Regions from separate parts of the Xanthobacter wiegelii genome, predicted to be linked through region 1. Evidence: predicted binding sites of a transcription regulator. Region 1 holds the regulator's gene; the other holds the start of a gene.
What was found. Region 1 encodes PhoB, which activates phosphate uptake and scavenging genes when phosphate is short. Its sites were predicted from a motif close to TGTCATNNANCTGTCAT; they were not measured.
Positions count from the first base shown of each region.

Region 2: V5F63_RS14240 (PstS family phosphate ABC transporter substrate-binding protein) is a predicted target of PhoB. The motif match lies at 2,729-2,745, and genes of this name have one in related genera.

Region 1 is NZ_CM195529.1:5,235,947-5,242,988, reverse strand. It holds gene V5F63_RS24560 (flavin monoamine oxidase family protein) at 1-770, shown strand, start outside; gene phoB (phosphate regulon transcriptional regulator PhoB) at 996-1,697, opposite strand; gene phoU (phosphate signaling complex protein PhoU) at 1,752-2,486, opposite strand; gene pstB (phosphate ABC transporter ATP-binding protein PstB) at 2,507-3,331, opposite strand; gene pstA (phosphate ABC transporter permease PstA) at 3,416-4,249, opposite strand; gene pstC (phosphate ABC transporter permease subunit PstC) at 4,263-5,255, opposite strand; gene pstS (phosphate ABC transporter substrate-binding protein PstS) at 5,375-6,415, opposite strand; gene V5F63_RS24525 (ATP-binding protein) at 6,537-7,042, opposite strand, start outside.
Region 2 is NZ_CM195529.1:3,072,299-3,079,340, forward strand. It holds gene pstA (phosphate ABC transporter permease PstA) at 1-626, opposite strand, end outside; gene pstC (phosphate ABC transporter permease subunit PstC) at 637-1,488, opposite strand; gene V5F63_RS14240 (PstS family phosphate ABC transporter substrate-binding protein) at 1,651-2,652, opposite strand; gene pstS (phosphate ABC transporter substrate-binding protein PstS) at 3,198-4,226, shown strand; gene V5F63_RS14250 (arsenate reductase/protein-tyrosine-phosphatase family protein) at 4,272-5,159, shown strand; gene arsB (ACR3 family arsenite efflux transporter) at 5,241-6,302, shown strand; gene V5F63_RS14260 (ArsJ-associated glyceraldehyde-3-phosphate dehydrogenase) at 6,355-7,042, shown strand, end outside.

The sequences.
Region 1 (7,042 bases):
TCTCCCGCGGCGACGAACGCGAGAGCGAGGACATCTGCCGGCAGGGCGTCGGCACGCTGGTGGCGCAGCTCGCGCGGCCGCTCACGGTGCGCCTCGAAGTGGTGGCGCGGTCCATCGATCTCAGCCCCCGCCTGGTCTCGGTGCAGACCAACAAGGGCACCGTCACCGGCCGCACGGTGATCGTCGCCGTGCCGCCCAGCGTCATCGCCGCCGGCAAGCTGCGCATCGGCCCCACCTTCCCCCCGCGCTACCGCACGGCGGTGGAGAAGATCACCCTTGGGGCGTTCGACCACATCGGCTTCCGCCTGCCGCGCAATCCCGGCAACCTGGGCGCCGACGAGCTGATCTATTTCCGTGCCGACAGCCCGCGCGCCTATGCGCTGCGCGCCCGCATCGGCGGCAGTGATCTCTACAGCCTGGAGGTGGGCGGCGCCGTGGCGGCCGGCCTCGCCGACAGCCCGCCCGAGGCCGCCGCTTCCTTCGTGAAGGCGGCGTTGACCCGCGAGTTCGGCGCGGATGCCGGCGCGCGCGTCGGCAAGGTGTTCGCCACCCGCTGGAGCAAGGAGCCGTGGGCGCTGGGCGCCTTCTCCTGCGCGCTGCCAGGGTTCGGCAACATGCGCCGCGCCTTCACCGAGACGGTCGGCGGACGCCTCGTCTTCGCCGGCGAGCATACCCACGAGACCCTCTGGGGCACGGTCGGCGGCGCCTGGCTCTCCGGCGAGCGCGCGGCGAAGCAGGCGCTGGGGCTGATCGGGGTGCGGACGGGGTGAGGGGGCGGGCCGTATGGCCCTCGCCGCGCGCTCTTAATCTTCCGCCCCGTCATCGCCCGCCTCGTGCGGGCGATCCACTTCTCGGCTGGAGGGGTGCCCGATTTTCGGTGCAGCCGGACGATGACGGCGCTCAATTGGAGAGGTCGGAGCCTCAAAAAGCCCGCGCGGCGCCTGAGCGAAGACAACGCCCCAAAAGCCCGCGCGGCGTCTGAGCGGAAGCAACGCTCAATGCGCGCGGGCGAACATCTCGTTGAAGGAATAGCCGGCGCCGCGCACGGTGCGGATGGGGTCCGACTGGCGGCCGCGGTTGATGGCCTTGCGCAGGCGGCCGACGTGAACGTCCACCGTGCGCTCGTCGATATAGACGTCCTGGCCCCATACGCCGTCGAGCAATTGCTCGCGGGAGAAGACGCGGCCGGGGCTCTGCATCAGGAATTCCAGCAGGCGGAACTCGGTGGGGCCGAGATGGATCTCGCGGCCGGCGCGGTGCACCCGGTGCGTCTCGCGGTCCAGTTCGATGTCGCCGGCGCGAAGCAGCGTCGCCACATGCTCGGGCTTGGCCCGGCGCAGCAGGGCGCGCACGCGGGCGAGCAGCTCGGGCACGGAGAAGGGCTTCACCACATAATCGTCGGCGCCTGTGGCGAGGCCGCGCACCCGCTCGGTCTCCTCCCCGCGGGCGGTGAGCATGATGACGGGCAGGCGTTCGGTTTCCGGCCGGGTGCGCAGCCGCCGGCACAATTCGATGCCGGAGAGGCCGGGCAGCATCCAGTCGAGGATGATGAGATCCGGCACGCTCTCGCGCAGCCGGGTCTCGGCCTCGTCGCCGCGTCCCACGCTTTCGACGCCGTAGCCCTCCGACTCCAGATTGTACCGGAGCAGGAGGGTCAACGGCTCTTCGTCCTCGACGATCAGAATACGCGCCGGCACTTTGGTCTATCCGTCACTATCGGGGCTCCGCGCCCCGTCTTCAGGTCTGTTGGATCAGCTCTGAACGGTTGTGGTGCGGCCCGGGAAGGGCAGGGTGGTGTCGCTGGAGGCGTCCGCCTTCGGGCGGGTCTCCGGCAGGTTCTGACCCGTGACCATGTAGTGGACGATCTCCGCGATATTGGTCGCGTGGTCGCCGATGCGCTCGATGTTCTTGGCGCAGAACAGCAGGTGCGTGCACACCGAGATGTTGCGCGGATCCTCCATCATGTAGGTGAGGAGCTCGCGGAACAGCGAGGTGTACATGGTGTCGATGGCGCCATCGCGGCCCCACACTTCCACCGCCTTGGCGTCGTTGCGGGCGGCGTAGGCGTCGAGCACTTCCTTCAGCTGCTCCAGCACGAGGTCGGAGATGTGCTCCACCCCGCGCACGAGCTTGGCCGGATGATACTCGCCCTCGATCGCGATGACGCGCTTGCCGACGTTCTTGGCGAGGTCGCCGATGCGCTCCAGGTCGTTGGCGATGCGGATCGCGGCGACGATCTCGCGCAGGTCGATGGCCACCGGCTGGCGCTTGGCGATGACCAGGATGGCCCGGTCCTCGATCTCGCGCTGAACCTGGTCGACGGTGGCGTCGAGCAGCACCACCTTCTGGGCGAGGGCGCTGTCGCGGCGGATGAGGGATGTGACGCTGTCGGCGACCAGGCGCTCGGCCTGTCCGCCCATCTCGACGACCTTGCGGCCGATTTCCTTCAGCTCCTGGTCGAAGGAGGCAACGATATGATCCGGCATCTCAGTGATCCTTCAATCGGTCAGCCGAAGCGGCCGGTGATGTAGTCGCGCGTCTTGATCTCCTTCGGATTGGTGAAGATCACGTCGGAGGGGGCCACCTCGATCAGCTCGCCCAGATAGAAGAAGGCGGTCATGTCGGCGCAGCGCGCGGCCTGCTGCATGTTGTGGGTGACGATGACGATGGTGAATTCCTGCTTCAGCTCGTCGATCAGATCCTCGATCTTCGAGGTGGAGATGGGGTCCAGCGCCGAGGTGGGCTCGTCGAGCAGGATCACCTCGGGCTTCACCGCGATGGTGCGGGCGATGCACAGGCGCTGCTGCTGGCCGCCGGACATGCCGAGCGCCGAGGTGTGCAGGCGGTCCTTGGTCTCGTCCCAGATGGCGGCCTTGCGCAGGCACCATTCCACGCGCTCGTCCATCTGCGACTTGGAGAGCTTCTCGTGCAGCTTCACGCCGAAGGCGATGTTGTCATAGATCGACATGGGGAAGGGCGTCGGCTTCTGGAACACCATGCCGATGCGCGTGCGCACGATGGTGGGGTCCAGCTCCTTGCCGACGATGTTCACGCCGTCGAACAGCACCGCGCCCTCGGCGCGCTGGCCGGGGTAGAGGTCGAACATGCGGTTGAACACGCGCAGCAGCGTGGACTTGCCGCAGCCCGAGGGGCCGATCATGGCGGTCACGCGCTTCTCGGGAACCTCGAAGTTGATGTTCCGGAGCGCATGATTGCTGCCGTAGTAGAACTGCAGGTTCTCCACCTTGATCTTGGCGGGGGCCGACGGCGCGTCGGGCTTGGCGCCGACGGCGGAGGCGAGATTGAAGGTGGGGTCGACGGCTGAAGTCATCTTGTCCTCGCTTGGGCTTGTGGCCGTGCTTCGGAGGAAATGGAAAGGGCGGAGAGGCGGCGGGCCTTGGCCCGCGCCTTAAATTCAGTGGCTGCGGGCCAGGAACAGGCGGGACGCCACGTTAAGCACCAGCACGCCCACGGTGATGAGCAGCGCGCCGGCCCAGGCGAGCGCCACCCAGTCGTCGAACGGGCTGCCGGCGAACTGGTAGATGGCGATGGGCAGGCTCGCCATCGGCTTCGACAGGTCCGTGGACATGGCGTTGTTGCCGAGCGAGGTGAACAGCAGCGGCGCGGTCTCGCCGGCGGCGCGGGCGATGGCCAGCAGGACGCCGGTCACGATGCCGGCGCGGGCCGCGCGCCAGGTGATCAGCATCACCACCTTCCACTGCGGCGCGCCGAGCGCGAAGGCGGCTTCACGCAGGCCCACCGGCACGAGGTTCAGCATGTCCTCGGTGGTGCGGACGACCACCGGGATCACCAGGATGGCGAGGGCGATGGCACCGGCCCAGCCGGAGAAGCCGCCCAGCGGCGAGACAAGGAATGTGTAGACGAACAGGCCGACCAGGATGGACGGCGCCGAGAGCAGGATGTCGTTCACGAAGCGAGCGACGTGGCCAACCTTCGTGGTCTTGCCGTTCTCGGCCAGGAACGTACCGGCCAGCAGGCCGATGGGGGTGCCGATCGCCATCGCGATGCCGATCTGGATCAGCGAGCCGACGATGGCGTTCAGCAGGCCGCCGTTTTGCCCCGGCGGCATGGTGATGCGGGTGAAGACGTTGGTGCCCAAGGCCGGCAGGCCCTTCTGCACCAGCGTGAACAGGATCCATGCAAGAAGGAACAAGGCGAACACCGCGAAGCCGGTGCTGACGGCCTTGACCGTGAGATCCTTTGTGCGGCGGATGGCGAGGGAGGACATGCTGGTGCGCTCCTCAGGACTTCAGGTTGGATCGGACGAGGAAGCGCGAGAGCGCCAGCACGATGAAGGAGATGACGAACAGGATGAAGCCGAGCGCCAGGAGGGAGTCGAGCTTCAGGGAGCCCTGCGCTGCCTCGGGGAACTCATTGGCGATGGTCGAGGCGATGGTGGCGCCGGGCGCGAACAGCGAGGCCGAGAGACGCGTCGCGTTGCCGATCACGAAAGTCACGGCCATGGTCTCGCCGAGCGCGCGTCCCAGGCCGAGCATGATGGCGCCGACCATGGCCGTGCGGCCGTAGGGGATCGAGACGTTCTTGTAGACCTCGTAAGTGGTCGCGCCGATGCCGTAGGCCGATTCCTTCAGCATGGGCGGCACCGATTCCAGCGTCTCCACGAACATGGCCGTGATGAAGGGCAGGATCATCACCGCCATGATGAGGCCGGCGGTGAGCATGCCGCCACCGAGGGCGGGGCCCTGGAACAGCGCGCCCAGGACGGGGATCGGCCCGAACAGCTCGATCAGCGGCGGCTGCACATAGGCCGCCATGAGCGGCGAGATGATGAAGAAGCCCCACATGCCGTAGATGATGGAGGGCACCGCAGCGAGCAGCTGGATCGCCACGCCGATGGGCCGGCGCAGGCGCTGGGGCGCAATCTCGCTGAGGAAGAAGGCGATGCCGAAGGACAGCGGCAGCGCGATGATGACGGCGATGACGGCGCTGAACAGCGTGCCGTAGATCATCACCAGGGCGCCGAAATTCTCGGTCACCGGGTTCCAGGTGGAGTTCCAAAGGAAGTCGAGGCCGAAGGCATGGAACGCCGGAAGCCCGCCCTCGAAGAGCATCGCGATGATAAGCCCGAGGAGGACGAGCACGAAGATGCCGCATCCCCACAGGAGGCCCACGAAGATGGCGTCTGCGGTGCGTCCCACCGCCTTTGCCGATCCGATCGGCGCGACCAGGGCTCCCTTGGGGCCCGCGCCGGTACCACTCATCGTCGCGTCCATCTGGTCCTTCCCCCGCACGCGCTTCAAAAAAGCTTTAGGCCGGACCCCGGCCGGGCAAGAGGAGCGCCGCCGAAGGCGGCGCTCCCGTCAGTTTCCATAGAATGGGCGATACCGCCCGTTCAGTTCGACCAGACGGCCTTGCCGTCGACCTTCACCTCGGTCTTCCAGGCTTCGCGCACGCGGGCCGCCACGTCCTTCGGCAGCGGGATGTAGTGCAGCTTCTCGGCGATGGGGGCGCCATTCTCGAAGGCCCAGTCAAAGAACTTGATGACCTCGGCCGCCTGCTCAGCCGACTTCGGCTCCTTGGGGAGGAGGATGAAGGTGGCGGACGTGATCGGCCAGGTGGCATCACCGGGGGTGTTGATCATGGACGCGGCGAAGTCCTTGGCGCCGGCCCAGTCCGCATTGGCGGCAGCCGCCTGGAAGGCGGGAACGGTCGGCGACACGAACTTGCCGGCCTTGTTCTGGAGCTGGGTGGTGACGAGGTTGTTGGCCGAGGCGTAGATGTACTCGACGTAGCCGATAGCACCCTTGGTGTTCTTCACCGTGCCGGACACGCCCTCATTGCCCTTCCCGCCGGCGCCCGTCGGCCAGGAGACGGAGGTGGCGGCGCCGACCTTCGACTTCCACTCGGGGCTCACGTCCGCGAGATAGGAGGCGAACACGAAGGTGGTGCCCGATCCGTCAGAGCGGTAGGTGGGGACGATGCCGAGGTTCGGCAGGTTGAGGCCGGGATTGAGGTCGGCAATGGCCTTGTCGTTCCACTTGGTGATCTTGCCGAGATAGATGTCGGCGAGCACCGGGCCGGTCAGCTTCAGCTGGTTGGCGGCGATGCCGTCGAGGTTCACGATGGCGACCACCGAGCCGATCACGGCCGGGAACTGGAGGAGCTTCTGCTGCGCGAGCTTCTCGGTCTGGACCGGGGCGTCGGACGCGCCGAAGTCCACGGTGCGGTTGAAGATCTGGGTCTGGCCGGCGCCCGAGCCGATGGACTGGTAGTTGAGGCCCGTGCCGGTCTTTTCCTTATAGGCAACGGCCCAGGACTGGTAGACGGGGGCGGGGAAGGTCGCGCCTGCGCCGGTGATGTCGCCAGCGGAGGCGCCGCCGGCAAACAGCGAGCCAGCTACGGCGATCACGCCGAGAGCGGTGGTGAGCTTCACGATAATTCTCCTTGCCAATTCGGTTGCCGCTGCGGCAGGCGCCGGGGCAACACTGGGCTCAGGACTCTTAGCCCCGGCGCGCCAAGGTTCTATGACGTGCCCATGACACGAAAATGACAGACTACGCTGTTGACTTGTCGAGTCTTTTTTCCGGGTTCGGCAAAGCTTCCAGGCGGACGGAAAAGATTGCGCCCGCGCCCAGCTCGCTTTCCACGCCCAACCGGCCCCGGTGGCGGGCCACGATATGCTTGACGATGGCGAGCCCCAGCCCTGTACCGCCCTGGTCACGGCTCGCCGCAACGTCCACCCGATAGAAGCGTTCGGTGAGGCGGGGCAGGTGCTCCGGCGGGATGCCGGGGCCGAAGTCGCGCACGCTCACCACGGCCGTGCCGTTCTCCCGGGCGAGGCGCACCTGCACCTTCTTTCCGGGGGCGCCGTACTTGAGGGCGTTTTCCACGAGGTTCTCGAACAGGCGGATCAGCTCGTCGCGGTCGCCCAGCACCTCCAGATCGGGGGCCTCGCGCACCTGCTCCAGCTCCACGCCCCGATCGCCGGCCAGCGGAGAGAGGGTGTCGCAGACGTGGGCGAGGATGGCGCCGAGGTCCACCTTGGTCTGCGGCTGGACGT
Region 2 (7,042 bases), 2.2 Mb from region 1:
AGGATGCCGGGACGCGCGGTGGGCAGGATGTAGCCGCTCACCGTCTGCCATTTGTCGGCGCCAAGCGCATAGGCGCCCTCGCGGATCTCGAGCGGGATGGAGCGCACCGCCTCGCGTGTGGCGACTATGATGATGGGCAGGATGAGAAGCGCCAGCGTGATGCCCGCAACTAGAATCGTCTGGCCCATGGCGAAGCTCTGCACGAACAGGCCGAGGGCGAGCAGCCCATAGATGATGGAGGGCACGCCCGCGAGATTGGTCACATTGATTTCGATGAGATGGGTGATCCAGTTCCGCGGCGCATATTCCTCAAGATAGAGGCCTGCTGCGACGCCGAGCGGCACCGCCAGCGCCGTCGTCACCAGCATCACCAGCGTGGTGCCGACCCAGGCGGACAGAATGCCGGCCTCCGAAGCGCGTCGGGAGGGGAAGCTCGTCAGGAAATCAAGATCAATGCGGCCAAGCCCGTCCACCATGAAGTCCACGATGAGCGACAGCAGAACGATCATGGAAATGACGAGCACGCTGAGGCCCAGGATCGCGAAATTGCGGTCGGACCGATGCGCCCGAGCGACGATTTCCGCGTCGGAGAGGCGGCGGGAGGGTTGAGCGGCGAGCGGCTTCACGGCCATCCCCTCAATAGACTTCACGGTATTTCTGGCGGAGCCAGAAGGCGAGAATGTTGAAGGCGAAAGTCATGAGGAACAGCGTCATGCCCGCCGCGAAGATGGTGAGATAAGCGATGGAGCCATGTGGCACGTCGCCGAGGCTGATCTGGACGATATAGGAGGTGATCGTGGCTGCGCCCTCCAGAGGGTTCAGGGCGAGCTTCGCCTGCTGGCCCGCAGCAATGGCCACCACCATGGTCTCGCCCACCGCCCGCGACATGCCGAGGATGTAGGCCGCCGTCACCCCGGAGAAGGCGCCGGGGATCACCACCCGCGTCGCCGTCTGGAGCCGCGTGAAGCCCAGCGCATAGGCCCCCTCCCTCAGTTCCGCAGGGACCGCGCGCATGGCGTCCTCGCTCACGGAAACGATGTAGGGCAGGATCATGATGCCCATGACGATGCCCGGCACGAGCAGGTTGAAGCCCGCCAGCCCGGGAATGAAGATCTGGAAGATGGGCGTGAGGAACAAAAGAGCGAAATAGCCGAATGCCACAGTGGGCACGCCTGCGATAAGCTCCAGAAACGGCTTGATGGTCTCGCGCACCTGTGGCCGCGCGAACTCCGACAGATAGATTGCGAGCACGGTACCGGCTGGAATCGCGACGAGCAGGGCGATGAGCGAACTCACCAAAGTACCGGATACCAGAGTCATGATGCCGAAGTGCTTGTCCTGAAACACCGGCGTCCATTGTGTGTCGGTCAGGAAGGAGATGATCGACACCTGTGCGAAGAATTTCAGGCTTTCGGACAGGAGGACGTAGACGATGCCCGCCGTGACCAGGACAGAGAGTGCGGCACTGAGAAACAGGACAACGCGCATGATGCGGTCCACCACCCGGCGTCGCGCCAGGAAGACCGGAGAAACCGTCAGGCGCAACCGGCCTGTTCTTGAGTCTGGAGACACCGGTGCGACCACGTCCAACCCTCACCTGAATGGAGGGAGGCGCCGGAGCACCTCCCTCAGGTCCCTCAAGATCACCTGTCAGTAGACGAGCTTTTCCTTGACGAGATCCTCGACGGAGACGCCGACCTTGGACCCGGTGAAGCCGGTGCCGATCTCACGCTTCTTGAAGCGCTCCTGGAACACCTTCAGGGCGGCCTCGGGCAGCGGCACATAGCCGACTTCCTTGACCAGCTCGACCGCGTGCTTCGGGTCCTGGTAGAACTCAACGAACTTCGCCACCTCCGGACGGGTTTCGGCCGCCTTCTTGTTCACGTAGATGAAGATCGGCCGCGACAGAGGCTGGTACTTGCCGGTGCGGGCGTTCTCGACCGACGGCTCCACGGCGGGCGCGGCGTCATCGACCTTGATCTTCACCGCCTTCAGCTTGCCGGTGTTCTCTTCATAGTAAGCAAGGCCGAAAAAGCCGAGGGCGTTGGGATCGCCCGCCACGCCCTGGACCAGCACGTTGTCATCCTCCGATGCGGTGAAGTCGCCGCGGCTGGAATGCTCCTTGCCGACGATGGCGGCGGTGAAATAGTCGTAAGTGCCTGAGTCGACGCCCGCGCCGTAGAGCACCAGCGGCCGATCCGGGTAGCTGTCGCGGACCTGCTTCCAGTTGGTGATCTTGCCCTGGGCCTCGGGCTCCCAGATCTTCTTCAGATCCGCAACCGTCATCTCGCTCGCCCAGGTGTTGGACGGGTGGACGATGACCGTGAGCGCATCAAGGGCGACCGGCAATTCGATATACTCGATGCCGGCTTCCTTGCAGGCCTTCTGCTCGGCGGAGGTGATGGGGCGCGAGGCGTCAGAGATGTCGATCTCTCCGCGGCAGAACTTCTTGAAGCCGCCGCCGGTACCGGAGATGCCGACCGTCACCTTGATATCCTTGTTCGCCTTCTGGAATTCCTCCGCCATGGCTTCGGTCACGGGGAATACCGTGGACGACCCGTCGACCTTGACCAGTGCCTGGGCAGCGGCGCCGTTGAAGGCCGCGCCGGTAGCGAGCAGCGCGAGGGCGCTCGCGAGAGTGATGATCTTCATGAGGATGCCGTCTCCCTGGACAGTGCCGCTAGGGCTTCTGATGCTCACCTAGCCTCACGGGCTCTAAGCATGTTATGTAACAAATTCATGACAATTTGTGTATATCGAGCGATATTCCTGAATCAACAGAGATTTTATCGAATATGACGCAACGTAGTTCTAGGCTATGGTTGGCTTTATTTCATGTAAATCATATGGACATCGTGGCAATTGTCCATGGTTGATTGCAATTTTTGAGAGGCTATCCGACTTCGATTGACGTATATTACTTATATAAAGTCCATATGAAGCGCCTATTATTCATTTCTCCTCCCGAACAAATTTGCCTCTCAACCTCGCGAGCATTCCGTCTCTACATTACATCATTTCCATTTGTATCGACATATCGATAATTTATACTATCGCTGCGATTGGCGCGACGCAAATGGCGTCACAAGAGTGACATGAAGGCCATATAGCGATCTGTCCACTCCTATCGACATAATGACTCGTATGGAGCTATCTGTTTCCAGCGATATGTCGCTAGGACCCAAGGGAGGCCAGCCGTGAATCGCATTCTTGTCTGGACAGCTGCGGCGACGCTCGCGGCCCTGTCGATGTTCGCGCCTCCGGCGCGCGCCGCGGAGGTGCGGGGTGCCGGCTCCACCTTCGCCTATCCGATCATCTGGAAATGGGCGGAGGCGTTTCGTGAGCGCACAGGCCACATCGTAGGATACCAGTCGGTGGGTTCGTCGGCCGGCGTCAACCGTATTAAGGACGGGGTGGTGGATTTCGGCGCGTCCGACAAGCCGCTGAAGCCGGAAGAACTGGAGAAATATGGCCTCGGCCAGTTCCCCATCGTGTTCGGTGGCGTCGTTCCGGTGTTCAACGTGGACGGCGTGGGGCCCGGCCAGCTCCGCTTCACCGGCGCCCTTCTCGCTGACATCTATCTCGGCAAGGTCACGACCTGGTCCGATCCCGCCATCAGGGCCCTCAATCCCGACGTCAAGCTGCCCAACGCGAAGATCGTGGTGGTGCACCGTTCCGATGGATCTGGAACCACGTTCAACTGGGTGTCCTACCTTGCCAAGGCGAGCCCGGAGTGGAAGCAGCAGGTCGGCGAAGGCAGCGCAGTCGCCTGGCCGGTGGGGTATGGCGCGCGCGGTAACGAAGGGGTCTCGACCGAGGTCAAGCGGGTCCCGAATGCCATCGGCTATGTCGAATACACCTATGTGGTGCAGGTGAAGCTGGCCTATGGCCTCGTCCAGAACCGTGCTGGCAAGTTCATCGCACCCAGCGCGGCGGCGTTCCAGGCGGCGGCGCTGAGCTTCGATTGGGCCGGCGCCAAGGACTTTTTCGTCGTCATCACCGATTCCCCCGCCGAGGATGCCTATCCTATTGCGGCGACCACCTTCGCTCTCATGTACCGCGAGCCGAAGGTGCCGGCGAACAGCCAAGCCGCCTTCGAGTTCTGGCGTTTCGCCCTGGGCGAGGGCGAGAAATTTGCGTCCGAGCTCGGCTATGTTCCCTTGCCGCCGGCTCTGGTCCAGCAGGTCAAGGACTATTGGGCCAGGACCTTCAAGGGCGGCGCCTGAGGCACTTGGGCTGACGCGTGAGCAGCATTCGAACGGTGAGACAAGATGGACGAGACGAAGCTGAATGGGGAAGACGCCACGCGGATCTTCGATGCGCTGTCCCAAGGCACGCGCTTCGAGACTTATCGTCTTCTGCTGCGCTATGTGCCCTATGGCCTTCAGGCGGGCGACATCGCCCGCCTGCTGGCGGTAGCGCACAATACCATGTCGGTGCACCTCGGCGTGCTGGAGCGTGCCGGCCTTGTCACGTCGCGGCGCGAGGGACGGTCCATCATCTATGCCGTCAGCTTGTCCACAGCGGGCCCTGTGCTGAGCCAACTGATGGCGGAGATGGGTTTTGCCGTCTCCCCCCGGTGCGGGACCGGCCCCGCGGCCTTTCCACAGCTGCGTCCTGCCGCTGGGAATGATCGCGTCTACAATGTTCTGCTGGTCTGCTCGGCCAACTCGGCACGGTCGCTGATCGCGGAGGCGTTGCTCAACCGCGAGGGGCGAGGCCGCTTCAAGGCCTACTCGGCCGGCAGTCGGCCGAAGCTCAAGCCGCACTCGATGGCTATCGATCTGCTCGACTCGCTCGGCTACGACACGACGAACCTCGCCTCCAAGAGCTGGGATGGGTTCGCCAGGCCGGATGCGCCCCAGATGGATTTCGTCATCACTACCTGCGACGCCGCAGCTGGGGAAATCTGCCCTGCCTTCCCCGGTCATCCGCTACAGGCCCATTGGGGTCTGCCCGACCCGATCCGGGTGAAGGGAACCGAAGCTGAGCAGAAGGCTGCCTTCGTTGCCACCTACCGTCGGCTCGCCGGGCGTATCTCCGCCTTCGTCAACCTGCCATTTGAGCAGCTCGATCTTGCTTCGCTCAAGGAGCGCATCGGCGAGATCGGGAAAATGGAGGGAGCGACGGACCTCACACTCTCGGGACAGGCCGCGTGAACTGTCGTCGTCCTGAAACAGACCGCGCCCACGCTCTCGCCGCAATCGGCCGCAGCTGGCGGCCTTGGGAGATCCCGCACCGTGTCCGTGTTTGAACGCTATCTCACTCTCTGGGTGTTCCTGTGCATCATCGCCGGCGTCGCGCTTGGCGCGCTGGCGCCGTCCGTGTTCCAGACCATCGGGGCGCTGGAAGTGGCGCGGGTCAACCTGCCGGTAGCCATCCTCATATGGCTGATGATCGTGCCCATGCTGGTCAAGATCGACTTTGCCGCGCTCAAGGAGGTCGGCCGGCACTGGCGCGGAATCTCGGTGACGCTGCTGGTGAACTGGGCGGTGAAGCCGTTCTCCATGGCGTTCCTCGGCTGGCTGTTCATCGGCTATCTGTTCCGACCCTACCTGCCAGCCGACCAGATCGATAGCTATATCGCCGGCCTCATCCTTCTGGCGGCGGCGCCCTGCACGGCCATGGTGTTCGTCTGGTCAAATCTCACCAAGGGTGAGCCCCACTTTACCTTGTCCCAGGTGGCGCTGAACGACGCCATCATGATCGTCGCCTTCGCGCCCGTCGTGGGGCTGTTGCTCGGGCTCTCCTCCATCACCGTGCCGTGGGACACACTCTTCCTGTCGGTGATGCTCTACATCGTCGTCCCGGTGATCGCGGCGCAGCTCCTCCGCGGGCGCATCCTGGCGACCGGTGGACAGGCCGGGCTCGATCGCCTGCTCGGCGTGCTCCAGCCGCTCTCCCTGGTGGCGCTGCTCGCCACCCCGGTGCTGCTGTTCGCCTTCCAGGGCGAGCAGATCCTCGCCCAGCCGCTGGTGATTGCGCTGCTGGCCGTGCCGATCTTGATCCAGGTCTATTTCAACTCGGGCCTTGCCTATCTCCTGAACCGGCTGTCCGGCGAAGCCCACTGCGTGGCCGGCCCCTCTGCCCTCATTGGGGCCTCCAATTTCTTCGAGCTGGCGGTGGCTGCCGCCATCAGCCTGTTCGGATTCAAGTCGGGTGCGGCTCTCGCCACCGTGGTGGGTGTGCTCATCGAGGTTCCGGTGATGCTCTCGGTGGTGTGGATCGTGAACCATACCAAGGACTGGTACGAAGCCGGCGGCGTGAGGGTGACGGACGCCGGCGACCGCACCAAAGCCTGAGATCATCGCGGCAACGCCGCACCTTTTCAAAGTTTGCGAGGATGACGGTGCCATGAGAGTAGGGATCAACGGCCTCGGCCGCATTGGACGGCTTTCGCTTCGCGCGGCCATGGGGGCGGCCTACCGCCCGGACAATGATCCGCGCGGCAACAACCGGCTCGAGATCGTTCATCTCAACGAGATCAAGGGTGGGGCGGAAGCCATCGCCCATCTCCTCGAATTCGACAGCGTACAGGGGCGCTGGCGTGCGCCCATCGCAGCCGAGGGCGCGGATAGTGTGCGCATCGGCGAGAAGAGCTTGTCTTTCTCCTCTCACGCGACGCCGGGCGATATCCCCTGGGGCGATCTCGGCGTGGACCTCGTACTGGAGTCCACCGGCAAGTTTCTCACCCCCGCCGTGCTCGAAGGTCACCTGAAGCGCGGCGCCAAGCGCGTAATCGTCGCCGCGCCGGTGAAAGACCCGTCCGTGCTGAACGTTGTGGTGGGGGTGAACGAGCAGCTCTACGACCGAGAGACGCATCCCATCGTCACCGCTGCCTCCTGCACCACCAACTGCCTCGCCCCGGTGGTGAAGGTGGTGCACGAGGCCATCGGCATCCGCCACGGCCAGATCACCACCATCCACGATCCCACCAACACCAACGTGGTGGTGGACGCGCCCCACAAGGACCTGCGCCGCGCCCGCTCGGCCATGCTCTCGCTGCAGCCTACTACCACCGGCAGCGCCACCGCCATCGCCC